2 regions of the Geodermatophilus sp. SYSU D00684 genome follow, and region 1 is predicted to be linked to the other one. Evidence: riboswitches for the same ligand, from Rfam matches in the RefSeq annotation. Region 1 holds a riboswitch; the other holds the start of a gene.
What was found. Region 1 has a riboswitch for S-adenosylmethionine ahead of ACI79L_RS15190 (bifunctional o-acetylhomoserine/o-acetylserine sulfhydrylase). Riboswitches for the same ligand answer to the same signal wherever they lie in the genome.
Positions count from the first base shown of each region.

Region 2: another riboswitch for S-adenosylmethionine. It lies ahead of thrC (threonine synthase); the one in region 1 lies ahead of ACI79L_RS15190 (bifunctional o-acetylhomoserine/o-acetylserine sulfhydrylase).

Region 1 covers NZ_JBJGZI010000019.1:75,071-81,918, forward strand. The annotation lists gene ACI79L_RS15175 (gamma carbonic anhydrase family protein) at 1-338, shown strand, start outside; gene ACI79L_RS15180 (threonine aldolase family protein) at 415-1,482, opposite strand; gene metX (homoserine O-acetyltransferase MetX) at 1,558-2,631, opposite strand; gene ACI79L_RS15190 (bifunctional o-acetylhomoserine/o-acetylserine sulfhydrylase) at 2,642-3,934, opposite strand; SAM riboswitch class IV at 3,979-4,095, opposite strand; gene ACI79L_RS15195 (NAD(P)H-dependent flavin oxidoreductase) at 4,119-5,159, opposite strand; gene ACI79L_RS15200 (acetyl/propionyl/methylcrotonyl-CoA carboxylase subunit alpha) at 5,184-6,848, opposite strand, start outside.
Region 2 covers NZ_JBJGZI010000012.1:69,441-76,288, forward strand. The annotation lists gene ACI79L_RS10720 (alpha/beta fold hydrolase) at 1-1,599, shown strand, start outside; gene ACI79L_RS10725 (ABC transporter permease) at 1,596-2,468, shown strand; gene ACI79L_RS10730 (HAD family hydrolase) at 2,577-3,398, opposite strand; SAM riboswitch class I at 3,460-3,583, shown strand; gene thrC (threonine synthase) at 3,596-4,897, shown strand; gene ACI79L_RS10740 (cold-shock protein) at 5,114-5,314, shown strand; gene ACI79L_RS10745 (hypothetical protein) at 5,390-5,815, shown strand; gene groL (chaperonin GroEL) at 6,032-6,848, shown strand, end outside.

The sequences.
Region 1 (6,848 bases):
TCACCGTGGGGCACCGGGTGGTGCTGCACGGCGCCCGCGTCGACGACGACGTGCTGGTCGGCATGGGCAGCATCGTCATGAACGGCGCGCACATCGGCGCGGGGTCGATCGTGGCCGCGGGCGCCGTCGTCACCCAGGGCACGGTCGTGCCGCCGGGGTCGCTGGTGGCCGGCGTCCCGGCGAAGGTGCTGCGGCCGACCACCGACGACGACCTCACGCACATCCGGCTCAACGCGGCCAGCTACACCGAGCGGCTGGACGCGGCGCGGAAGGTGCGGCCGGTGGTGCGCCGTCCGCTGCCCCCGGCCGGCTACACCCCCGGCGACGCCGCCGACTGACGAAGGACCACCCTTCCCCCCACGCCTCGCACGCTCGGCGCGGGCCCCTGAAGGGTGGCCGTTCCATCACGTCACCTCAGAGAGCGCCGGCGAGGCGGGCGACGGCGTCACGGACCTCGTCCAGGGACAGCGCCAGCGTGGCGTCGCCCACGGGCAGCTCCACGCGCACCACGCCCGGGTCGCCGGTGACCGCGGCCTGCATCCAGGTCCACAGCCCCTCCTGCGCCAGCGCGCGGACCGCGGCCCCGAAGGCCTCCGGCGTGGTCGACAGCAGCAGGTGCAGCATCGGCGTCTGCGGCGGGTCGGGCACCACCCGCACGCCGGGCAGGCCGCGGACGGTGTCGGCGACCTCCCGCGCCCGCTCGAGGTAGGCGGGGAACAGCGGCAGCCGGCGGCGCAGGCAGGTCAGCGCCGAGGCCGCGCCCGGCCACAGGCCGAACAGCGTGCCACCCATCCGCCCGCGCCACTCCCGGACCTCGGCGACGACGTCCGCGGGCCCGGCCACGCAGCACCCGGCCAGCGCGCCGATCCCCTTGTAGAAGCTGACGTAGACGGTGTCGAACGGCGCCGCCACGCCGGCCGGGGACATCCCGTAGCCGGCGGCGGCCTCCCACAGCCGGGCGCCGTCGAGGTGGGCCACCGAGTGCACGTCGTGCGCCCACGCGGCCTGCTCCACGACGTCGTCCCACGGCGGCAGCGGCCCGCCCAGGTCCCGCTGCGGCAGCTCCACCACCAGCGCGGCCGGCGGCTCGGCGACGTCGTCGAGGTCGGCGCGCAGCAGCATGCGGTGCCGGTCGCCGACCGGGCGCTCGACCAGGCCCTGCAGCCGCGCCAGCGCGCCGCCCTCGTGCCGGAACAGGTGGCACTCGGGGTGTCCGACGACGGTGGACCGGCGGCTGCGCCCGGCGTGCACCCGCAGCACCGCCTGCTGGGCCATCGTCCCGCTGGGCAGGTAGACGGCGGCCGGCTTGTCCAGCAGCTGCGCGACCTCCGCCTCCAGCTCCCCGACGACGCCGCCCGCGCCGTACCGGTCCAGCGCGGTGTCCGCCGGGATGGTGGCCAGCAGGTCGGCGGCGCGCTGCACCCCGTGCCCGGTCAGGGCGCGGTCGCAGGCCAGCCGCAGGGCGTCGAGGTCGTCGTCCACGGGCCCAGTCTCTCGGGAGGCCGGGGTCCCGGCGGACCGGGGCCCCGGGACCCCGGCTCCGGGACCCCGGCCCCGTCAGGCGTCGAGCAGTTCGCGGAGGAGCGCGCCGACGGGGCCGGCCTCGATGAGGAAGCCGTCGTGCCCGTACGGCGAGGACACCACCCGCAGCGGCACCCCGAGCGCGTCGGCCACCCGCTGCTGCAGCTCCAGCGGGTAGAGCCGGTCGGAGTCGACGCCGGCCACCACCGCCCGCGCGGTCACCCGGGCCAGCGCCGCCTCCACCCCGCCCCGGCCGCGGCCGACGTCCCAGGTGTTCATCGCCTCGGTGAGCGCCAGGTAGCTGCCGGCGTCGAACCGGCGGGTGAGCTTGTCGGCGTGGTGGTCCAGGTAGGAGGCGACGGCGAACCGGCCGTCGGCCTGCACGGCCGCGCCGAACCGCTCCTCCAGCTCGAACGCGCTTCGGTAGGTCAGGTGCGCGATCCGCCGGGCGACGCCGAGCCCGGCGACGGGGTCGGCACGGATCGCGGCCTGCTGGGTGGTCTGGGTGCCGATCTGGTCGGCGGTGGCCGCCGCGCCCGAGGCGAGGAAGAACAGCCCGGCCACCCGGTCGGGCAGCGCGACCGCCCACTCCAGCGCCCGCATCCCGCCCATCGACCCGCCGACGACGGCGGCCCAGCGGCCGATGCCGAGCGTGTCCGCGAGCGCCGCCTCGACCAGCACCTGGTCGCCGACGGTCACCTCGGGGAACCGCGCGCCCCACGGCCGGCCGTCGGGCGCGGTCGACGACGGCCCGGTCGTCCCCTGGCACCCGCCGAGCACGTTGGCGCAGACGACGAAGAACCGGTCGGTGTCCAGCGCCGCGCCCGGCCCGACCAGCGACGCCCACCAGCCCGGCGTCGGGTGGCCGGGCCCCGCCGGGCCGGTGACGTGGCTGTCGCCGGTGAGCGCGTGCTCGACCAGCACCGCGTTGCCGCCGTCGGGGGCGAGCGTGCCCCAGGTCTCGTAGGCCACCCGGACGCCGGGCAGCACCCCGCCGCGTTCGAGCCGGACCGGTCCGTCCAGGTCGAGGAACAGCCGGTCCCCGGCGGGGTCGCCGTCGCGCCACCCGCCGGTCCGCGGCGGGGTGCGGGACCCCGGGAGGTCCCGCACCCCGCCCACGTCAGGCGCCCTTCGCGGCGCGGAACCCGGCCTCGAGGTCGGCGAGGATGTCCTCGATCCCCTCCAGGCCGGCGGCCAGGCGCACCAGGCCGGGCGTGACGCCGGTGGTCCGCTGCTCCTCCGGCGTTAGCTGCGAGTGCGTCGTCGACGCCGGGTGGATGACCAGGCTGCGGACGTCGCCGATGTTGGCCACGTGGCTGTGCAGCTCCAGCGCCTCGACGAAGCGCTTGCCCGCCTCGACGCCGCCGCGGATCTCGAACGCCAGCACCGCGCCGGCGCCGCGCGGGGCGTAGCGCTGCTGGGCGGCGTGCCACGGCGAGGACGGCAGGCCGGCGTAGTGCACCGACTCCACCTCGTCGTGCGCCTCGAGGAACTCGGCCACCCGCTGGGCGTTGGCCACGTGCCGCTCCATGCGCAGCGACAGCGTCTCGATGCCCTGCACGACCAGCCAGGCGTTGAACGGGCTGATCGCCGGGCCGAGGTCGCGCAGCAGCTGCACCCGGGCCTTGAGCGCGTAGGCCGGTGCGCCCAGGTCGGCGTAGACGACGCCGTGGTAGGTCGGGTCCGGCGTGGTGAAGCCCGGGAACCGGCCGCGGGTCCAGTCGAAGTTGCCGCCGTCGACGATGACCCCGGCGATCGCGGTGCCGTGGCCGCCGAGGTACTTGGTGGCCGAGTGGACGACGACGTCGGCGCCGTGCTCGAGCGGGCGCACGAGGTACGGCGTGGCGATGGTGTTGTCGACGATCAGCGGCACGCCGTTGCGGTGCGCCACCTCCGACACCGCGGAGATGTCGAGGACGTCGCCCTTCGGGTTGCCGATCGACTCCCCGTAGAACGCCTTGGTGTTCTCGCGGACCAGCGACTGCCAGTTCTCCGGGTCGTCCGGGTCCTCGACGAAGGACACCTCGACGCCGAGCTTGGGCAGCGAGTGGTGCAGCAGGTTGTACGTGCCGCCGTACAGCGACGCCGAGGCGACGACGTGGCTGCCGGCCTCGGCGACGTTGAGGATCGCCAGGGTCTCGGCGGCCTGGCCGCTGGCCACCGCGAGCGCGGCGACGCCGCCCTCGAGGGAGGCCACGCGCTGCTCGAGCGCGTCCTGCGTGGGGTTCATGATCCGCGTGTAGATGTTGCCCATCTCGGCCAGCGCGAACAGGTCGGCGGCGTGCTGGGTGTCGCGGAACTGGTAGCTGGTGGTCGCGTAGATCGGCAGGGCGCGGGCCCCGGTGGTGGGGTCGGGGCTGGTCCCGGCGTGGATCTGCCGGGTCTCGAAGCTCCAGCTCTGCTGGTCGGGCACGGCGCCGTCTCCTCTCGCTCGCGGAGACCCCGCGGCGCACGGAGGGCTCCGTCTTGCCGCGCGGCGGGCGCCGCGCGGCCGGCTCTTCCCCTGGGAGCACCTCGGACGGAGGAGAGGTTGCCGGGCAGCCAGCCAGGTACTTGTCGCTGCCTCTCGTGAGCCTGCGCGGAACCCTAGCGCCCGGTCAGGAGGCGCCGGGCCGGGGGGAGGCGAGGGCGGCCGCGGCGTCGTCGGCGAGGCGGGCGACGAGCTCCCCGGCGGGCAGCGCCTCGGCCAGCGCGTACGCCTGCCCGGCCCACATGCTCACCGCCTCCGGGTCGCCGGCCTGCCGCGCCGCCGCGCGCAGCGGCGTCGTCAGGTGGTGGACCTGCGGGTAGGCCGCCGGGGCGGCGGCGCTGTGCTCGGCGAGGAAGCGGTTGACCAGCCCGCGGGCGCGCCGGCCGCTGAACGCGCGGGTGAGCGCCGTCGGCCGGTTGCCGCCCAGCGCCGCCCGGTGCGCGGCGCCGGTCCCCGCCTCGGGGCACAGCAGGAACGCCGTGCCCAGCTGCGCGGCCTCCGCCCCGGCGACGAGCACCGCGGCCACCGCGGGGCCGTCGACGATCCCGCCGGCGGCGACCATCGGCAGGTCCACCGCCCGGGCGACCAGCCGCAGCAGCGGCAGCAGCCCGTACTCGCCCGCCCCGTCCTCGTCGCGGAGGCCGCCGCGGTGGCCGCCGGCCTCGACGCCCTGCACCACCAGCGCGTCCGCGCCGGCGTCGCGGGCGGCCACGGCGTCCTCCGGCGAGGTGACGGTGACCAGCACGATGGTGTCGGCGTCGTGCAGCGTGGCGACCATGTCCGGCCGGGGCAGGCCGAAGGTGAACGACACCACCGGCACCCGCTCCTCGGCGAGGACCGCGACCTTGGCCTCCCACGCGTCGTCGTCGGCGCGGGGCTCGCCGAGGTCCACGCCCCACCGCCGCGCCTCGGGCCGCAGCCGCTCGGCGTAGCGGCGCAGGGCGCCCTCGTCGGCGGGCGGCCCGGGGACGAAGACGTTGACGCCGAACCGCTCCTGCGTCCGCGCCCGGACGGCGCGGACCTCCTCGCGCACCGCCTCCGGCGTCCGGTAGCCGGCGGCGAGGAAGCCCAGGCCGCCGGCGTCGGACACCGCCGCGGCCAGTTCCACGGTCGACGGCCCCCCGGCCATCGGCGCCTGCACGACCGGTCGACGCAGCCCCAGCACCATGCCGGGCATCCTGCGCCCCGCGGCTCAGGCGGGGGTCAGCCGGGCCAGCACCTGGTCCAGCGCGACGCGGTCGCCGGGGGCGACCAGCAGGTCGACGACGCCGTCGGCCGGGGCGCGCAGCGTGTGCTCCATCTTCATCGCCTCGACGACGACCACCGGGTCGCCCGCGCCGACCTCCTGACCGTGGGACGCCGGGGTGGCGATCACCGTGCCGGGCATCGGGCTGGTCAGCTCGGGGGCGTGCGCGGCGGCGTCCGGGCGCAGCACCAGCCGCCGGGCCCGCCGCAGTGCCCAGTCGGCGCCGCCGGCGTGCACGAACAGCGCGTCGCCGTCCTCGGCCACCCGGCAGTGCGACCGCACGCCGTCGCGGACCAGCGCCAGGCCGCCGTCCTCGGGCGCGCAGCTCAGCGGGCCGGCGTCGGCGCCGTCGAGGCCGGCGCGTGCGGCGGCGGGCGTGCCGGTGAGCGTCACCGTCCGCTGCCGCCCGCCGGTCTCCAGCCGGACGACGAACGGGGCCGACGGCGCGCCGGCGCGGAAGCCGGTGGGCGCGCTCCACGGGTCGGCCGGGTCGGCGGCGGCCCAGGCGGTCAGCCACACGTGCGCGGCGGCGGCGAGGACGGCGTCGTCGGGGACGGCGGGCGGCTCCCACGCGGCGGCGAACCGGTCGAGCAGCGCGGTGTCCAGGTCCCCGGCGCGGACGGCGGGCTCGGCGAGCAGCGACCGCACGAACCCGACGTTGGTGGTCACGCCGAGCACCGCGGTCTCCGCGAGCGCCCGGTCCAGCGCGGCCAGCGCGGTGGCGCGGTCGGGGCCCGCGGCGACCACCTTGGCCAGCATCGGGTCGTAGTCCGAGCCGACGAGGGTGCCGGCGGCGATGCCGGAGTCCACGCGGGCGCCCTCGGGTTCGGCCAGGGCCAGCACCCGCCCGCCGGTGGGCAGGAAGCCGCGGGCCGGGTCCTCGGCGTAGACCCGCGCCTCGACCGCCCAGCCGGTCAGCGCGACGTCGTCCTGGGCGAAGGACAGCGGCTCCCCGGCGGCCACCCGGAGCTGCTGCTCGACCAGGTCCAGGCCGGTGACCAGCTCGGTGACCGGGTGCTCGACCTGCAGCCGGGTGTTCATCTCCATGAAGAAGAACTCGTCGGGCCGGTCGGCGGAGACGATGAACTCCACGGTGCCCGCGCCGGTGTAGCCGACGCTGCGCGCGGTGGCGCAGGCCGCCGCGCCGATCCGCTCGCGGGTGGCGGTGTCCAGCAGCGGCGACGGCGCCTCCTCGACGACCTTCTGGTGCCGCCGCTGCAGGCTGCACTCGCGCTCGCCCAGGTGGACGACCGCGCCGTGCGCGTCGGCGAGCACCTGCACCTCGACGTGCCGCGGCCGCTGCACGAAGCGCTCGAGGAACAGCGTGTCGTCGCCGAACGCCGCGCGGGCCTCCCGGCGGGCCGACGCCAGTGCCGCGGGCAGGCCGGCGGCGTCCTCGACCACCCGCATGCCCTTGCCGCCGCCGCCCGCCGAGGGCTTGACCAGCACGGGGAAGCCGATGCCGGGAGCGGCGGCCACCAGGTCGTCGTCGGTGAGGCCGGGCTCGGCGATGCCGGGGACGACCGGCACGCCCGAGGCGACCACCGTCTTCTTGGCGGTGATCTTGTCGCCCATCACCCGGATCGCCTCGGCCGGCGGGCCGACGAACAC
Region 2 (6,848 bases), on a different contig from region 1:
GGGGAGCCGGCGCAGCGGGAGAGCGTCGCGCTCGACGGCGGCACCCAGCCGGTGGTCACGCCCGCCGGCGGCACCCCGGCCGCGATCACCACCGTCCCGGGCCTGGGCGCGCTGGCCTCGGCGCTCGGCGGCCAGGCCGTGGAGATCCCCGGCCAGTTCGCCGCGTTCGCCAGCGAGCCGCTCGACGAGGCGGTCGAGGTGGTCGGCGCGCCGACCGTCGAGCTCGCCGTCGCCTCGCCCACCGGCAGCGCCACGCTGTTCGCCAAGCTCTACGACGTCGGCCCGGACGGCGCCCGGACGCTGCCCGGCGGGCTGGTCGCCCCGCTGGCGCTCACCGGCCTGTCGGTGGACCCGGCCGCGCCCACCGAGGTCGCCGTGACGCTGCCGGGCATCGTGCACCGCTTCGAGGCCGGGCACACGATGCGCGTCGTCGTCTCCTCGACCGACCAGGCCTTCGCCCTGCCGGCCGAGGCCACCGTCTACTCCGTCGCCCTCGCCGGGGCCGGCAACGGCGGCACCGCGCTGGCCGTGCCCACCGTCGAGGGGCAGCCGCAGGCCGACGGCGGCACCTCGCGCTGGTGGTGGCTGCTCGGCGCCGTCGCCGCCCTCGGCCTGCTCGGCCGGCTGGCCGCGGTGCTGTGGGGCCGCCGCCGGCGCCGGGTCACCTCGGTGGTGGAGCCCGACGGCGAGGACGTGCCGCTGCGCTTCGAGGGCATCACCAAGGCCTACAAGGACGGCTTCGTCGCCGTCCGCGACCTGTCCTTCGAGGTCCGCCGCGGCCAGGTGCTCGGCCTGCTCGGCCCCAACGGCGCGGGCAAGACGACGTCGCTGCGCATGCTCATGGGCCTGATCCGGCCGAACTCCGGGCGGATCACCGTCTTCGGCCACGCGGTCGGCCCCGGCGCGCCGGTGCTGTCCCGGCTGGGCTCGTTCGTCGAGGGCACCGGCCTCCAGCCGCACCTGTCCGGCCGCGACAACCTGCGCCTGTACTGGGCCGCCACCGGCCGCCCGGCCGCGGACGCGCACATGGAGGAGGCGATCGCGGTCGCCGGCCTCGGCGCCGCCATCGACCGGCCGGTGCGCCGCTACAGCCAGGGCATGCGGCAGCGGGTGGCGATCGCCCAGGCCATGCTCGGCCTGCCCGACCTCCTCGTCCTCGACGAGCCGACCAACGGGCTGGACCCGCCGCAGATCCACGCCATGCGCGAGGTGCTGCGCGACTACGCCGCCACCGGCCGCACGGTCATCGTCTCCAGCCACCTGCTCAGCGAGATCGAGCAGACCTGCACCCACGTGGTGGTCATGGCGAAGGGGCAGAAGATCGCGCAGGGGACGGTCGAGGAGATCGTCGGCACCGGCGGTGCGGTGCTGGTCGGGCTCGCCGACGACGCCGACGCCGACCGCGCGGCGGCCGTCCTGTCGGCGCTGCCCGGCGTCGCCGTCGAGCGCACCGACGAGGGCCTGGTCGCCGACCTCGGCCCGGAGACCTCGCGGGCGACGGCGCTGCAGGCGCTCGTGGCCGCGGACGTCGCCGTCGACCAGTTCACGCCGCGCCGCCGCCTGGAGGACGCGTTCCTGGCACTCGTGGGGGAGTCGTGACCGCGACCGAGCACGTCCAGCCCACCGGCGCCGTCGCCGGCTACCGGCCCGAGCGGACGCTGCGGCTGTCGGTCGAGCTGCGCCGGCAGTTCAAGCGGCGCCGCACGATCGGCGTCTTCGCGGCGATGGTGGCGCTGCCGCTGGTCCTCATCGCCGCGCTGCAGCTGGGGGCGAGCGAGGACGCGCAGACCAACAGCCGGATCAACCTCGTCGACGTCGCCACCGCCAGCGGGCTGAACTTCACCCTGTTCGTGCTGTTCGCGACGACGACGTTCTTCCTCGTCGTGGTCTACGCGCTGTTCTTCGGCGACACGGTGGCCAGCGAGGCGCAGTGGGGCTCGCTGCGCTACACGCTGGCCACGCCGGTGCCCCGGATGCGGCTGCTCCGGCAGAAGTGGCTCGCGGCGCTGGTGCAGTCGGTGGGCGCGCTGCTCACCCTCGCCGTCGTCGCGGTGGTCGCCGGCGGCCTGGCGTTCGGGTTCGGCGAGATCCGGACGCCGGTCGGGGTGACCCTGTCGCAGGGCGAGGGGTTCCTCCGGCTGGCCGGGATGCTCGGCTACCTCGCCGTGCACCTGCTCGTCGTCGGCACGCTGGCGTTCTGGCTGTCCACGATCACCGACGCGCCGCTGGCCGCCGTCGGCGGGGCGGTGTTCACGACGGTCGTGTTCGCCATCCTCGACCAGGTCGAGCAGCTCGGGTCGATCCGCGACTGGTTCCCCACCGCGGAGGAGTTCGCCTGGACCGACCTGCTGCAGACGCCGGTCGACTCCTCGGACCTGTTCCGCGGCGTCGTCCAGTCGCTGGTCTACGCCGCGGTCTTCACCGGGCTGGGGTTCCGCCACTTCGCCCGGCGCGACGTCACGTCGTGATCGTCGCCCTACCGGGCGACACCGCGGCCAGGGGCCGTCCCCCAGGGCCGCGGAGCCCTTCCGTCGCGCCTGCGCGGACCCCTCCGGGGCCCACTCGGCGCGACCCGCTCACAGGCTCGCTCGAACCGCCTCGGCCCAGCCGACGCCCATCGGCTCGGCGGTCACCGACACGTTGGGGACGGCGCCCAGCAGCCCGGCCATGCCCTCGACCTCCGCGCCGTTGGCGGTGATCCACAGCCGGCCGACGGCGGGCGCCATCTCCAGGTCGCTCGCGCTGTCGCCGATCGCGACGGCGTCCGCGGGGTCGACGCCGCGCCGCTCGAGGTCCCAGGCGATCGCCGCGCCCTTGGAGATGCCGCGCGGCATCAGGTGGTAGACCCGCGCCAGCTGCCCCTCCGGCGCCAGCCGCAGCCGCGCCGAGGCCGGGATGGCGCCGTTGTCCTTGAGCGTCAGCCAGCCGAGGCCCCGCTCGGCCAGCCACGCGTCGACGGCGAGCGGGTCGACGAACCCGCGCAGCAGCGCGTCGCCGTCGTGCGTGGTGTGCCAGGGCGCGTGCCACTCCAGCCGGCCGGCGTGGGCGGCGCACAGCGCGTCGACGACGCCGAGCTCGGCCATCACGTCCATCGGCGTGCGGCCGGCGTACTCGGCGGGCAGCTCGCCGGTCAGCTCGTGCCGCTCCCGGCCGCCCTTCCACGTCACCAGCGAGCCCAGCTCGGCGATCGCGCCGTCGGCGGCGAAGATCCGCCCCGCCTCGGTGACCTGGTCGGCGGTGCGCCCGCTGACGATCACCAGCGCGACCCCGGCGGTGTGCAGCTCCAGCAGGGCCGCGGCCGGCTCGGCGGTGGGGGAGCCGTCGGCGGCGTGCCAGAACGACCCCCGCGGGCCGACCATCGTGCCGTCGAGGTCGGTGTAGACGATGCGCGCAGCCACGGCGCCCAGCATGGCCGGGGCCGGGGGCGGTCCCCGCAGCCGGGTAGAGTCGGGCCCGTTCCACTCATCCAGAGGGGCAGAGGGACACGGCCCGGTGAAGCCCCGGCAACCGCGCTCGCGACAGCGGCGAGAGGTGCCAATTCCGTCCCGCGCGGCTCGACGGCCCGACGCGGGGAAGATGAGGAGGTAGTCGTCGCATGACCCTGACCGCTCCCGGTTCTCTGCAGGCCGACTCCGCTGCCGGCGGCCCCGTTCCGCCCAGCCCCGCCCGCGGCCTCGTCTGTCGCAACTGCGGCGCCACCTTCGGCCTCATCGCCGAGCACGCCTGCGCCCAGTGCTTCGGCCCGCTCGAGGTCGACTACGACCCCGAGCTCATGCGACAGGTCACCCGCGAGCAGATCGAGGCCGGCCCGCAGAACATCTGGCGCTACGCCGCGCTGCTGCCGGTGGGCCAGGACCCGGCCGACCGCGTCTCCCTCGACCCGGGCATGACCCCGCTGGTGCGCGCCGACCGGCTCGCCGCCGAGCTCGGCATCACCGGCGGGCTGTGGGTCAAGGACGACTCGGCCAACCCCACCCACTCGTTCAAGGACCGCGTGGTGAGCCTCGCCGCCACCGCCGCGAAGGGCCTGGGCTACCGCAAGATCGCCGCGGCCTCGACCGGCAACCTGGCCAACTCCGTGGCCGCGCACGCCGCCCGCGCCGGCCTGCCGTCGTTCGTGTTCATCCCGTCCGACCTGGAGCCGGGCAAGGTCGTGCAGTCGGCGGTCTACGGCCAGACGCTGGTCGCCGTCGACGGTTCCTACGACGACGTCAACCGGCTGACCAGCGAGCTCGCCGAGACCGACGAGTTCGAGGACACCGCCTTCGTCAACCAGAACGTGCGGCCCTACTACGCCGAGGGCTCCAAGACGATGGGCTACGAGATCGCCGAGCAGCTCGGCTGGCGGATCCCGGCCCAGGTGGTCATCCCCATGGCCTCGGGCTCGCTGCTCACCAAGGTGGACAAGGCCTGGCGGGAGCTGGTCAGGGCCGGGATCGTCGCGGACACCGAGTGGCGGGTCTTCGGCGCCCAGTCCGCCGGCTGCGACCCGATCGCCACCGCCTTCGACAACGGCTGGGACGTCGTCAAGCCGGTCAGGCCCACCGGGATCGCGAAGTCGCTGAACATCGGCAACCCCGCCGACGGCCCGTACGCGCTCGACGCCATCCGCCGCACCGGCGGCGCCGTCGGCCGGGTCGGCGACGAGCAGATCGTCCAGGGCATCCGCGACCTCGCCCGCACCACCGGCGTCTTCGCCGAGACCGCCGGCGGCGTGACCGTGGCGGTGCTGCGCCAGCTGGTCGAGGACGGGCGGCTGGACCCGAGCCGGGAGACCGTCGTCCTCAACACCGGCGAGGGCCTCAAGACCCTCGACCCGCTGCTGCCGGTGGTCGGCCCGACCCACCGCGTGGAGCCGTCGCTGCGGTCGGTCCGGTCCACGGGGCTCATCGGCTGAGCCCCCGGCGGGGGGCGTAGGCTCGCCGGCGTCGATCCGGCGGGTGACATCCCGCCCGATCGTCCCCGAGTCGTGTGTCCAGGATCTCCCCACGGCGGCGTGCCTGTTGTACCGTCTCGCGCGGTCAGTTCCACGCACGTGTCCGACGGGCGGAAGAGCTGGATCCCGGTCCCCGGATCACGGGGGCCGTCCGCACGCACGACCGTGGGAGCGCACGTGGCACAGGGCACCGTGAAGTGGTTCAACGCCGAGAAGGGCTTCGGCTTCATCGCCGTCGACGGCGGCCAGGACGTCTTCGTCCACTACTCGGCCATCCAGATGGACGGCTACAAGAGCCTCGACGAGGGCCAGCGGGTCGTCTTCGAGGTCGTCCAGGGCGAGAAGGGCCCCCAGGCCGACGGCGTCCGCGTCGCCTGAGCCCCTCCGTACCCCGTGCTGCGGCCCGGTTCCCTCCGCGGGAGCCGGGCCGCAGCCGTTCCCGGGCCGCCGCCGGTGAGCTGGGCGCCGTCGCTGCTGGCCGCCCACGCCGCGGTCCTCGCCCTGCTGGCGGCGGTCTCCGGGGTCCTCCACGTCGCCGGGGTGCGCACCGGGGGCCAGGACGACGCCGGCCGCTGGACCGGCCCGTCGCCCGCGGTCCCCGTGGCGACCTGGGTGCTCGCGCTGCTCGTCGTCGTGGTGGTGGCGCGCACCGTCGGGCCGCGGCGGCCCGGTCGGCTCGCGTACTGGCTGGCGGGCACCGCGTGCTGGGCGGTCCTGCCGTGGGCCTGGCTGGCGACCGGGCTGTCGGCCTCGCACCCCGAGAGCGGCTGGGCGTGGGTGACCGTGATCGGGTTCTCCGGCTACGGCTGGGTCTGGCTGGTCCCCCTGCTGCTGTTCGGTGCCGCGTACACCGCCGTGCTGGCCCGCCTGACCGACTGACCCGCCCGGGAACAGGCGCCACCCACCCCCCGTTCTTGCACTCGGCAGGGGCGAGTGCCAGACTTCCGGTTGGCACTCGACAGTGCCGAGTGCCAATCAGGTCGGAACGGTGAGGCACAGGAGCGCGGGCCACATGGGAGCCCGCCGCGCCGGTGTCGTCCGTCGCGGGCGCCGGTCCCGGCCGTGCAGCGATCCATGCATGGAGGACATCACCACATGGCCAAGATGATCGCCTTCGAGGAAGAGGCGCGCCGCGGCCTCGAGCGGGGCATGAACACCCTCGCCGACGCCGTCAAGGTGACGCTCGGCCCCAAGGGCCGCAACGTCGTCCTCGAGAAGAAGTGGGGCGCTCCCACCATCACCAACGACGGTGTGAGCATCGCCAAGGAGATCGAGCTCGAGGACCCCTGGGAGAAGATCGGCGCCGAGCTGGTCAAGGAGGTCGCGAAGAAGACCGACGACGTCGCGGGTGACGGCACCACCACCGCCACCGTGCTGGCCCAGGCGCTCGTCCGCGAGGGTCTGCGCAACGTCGCCGCCGGCGCCAACCCGATGGCCCTGAAGAAGGGCATCGAGAAGGCCGTCGCCTCGGTCACCGAGTACCTCCTCTCGACCGCCAAGGACGTCGAGACCAAGGAGCAGATCGCCGCCACGGCGTCGATCTCCGCCGCCGACCCGGCCATCGGCGAGCTCATCGCCGAGGCGATGGACAAGGTCGGCAAGGAAGGCGTCATCACCGTCGAGGAGAGCAACACCTTCGGCCTCGAGCTCGAGCTCACCGAGGGCATGCGCTTCGACAAGGGCTACATCTCGCCCTACTTCGTCACCGACGCCGAGCGCATGGAGGCCGTCCTCGACGACCCGTACGTGCTCGTCGTCAACTCGAAGATCAGCTCGGTCAAGGACCTGCTCCCGCTGCTGGAGAAGGTCATGCAGTCGGGCAAGCCGCTGGCCATCATCGCCGAGGACGTCGAGGGCGAGGCCCTCGCGACCCTGGTCGTGAACAAGATCCGCGGCACCTTCAAGTCGCTGG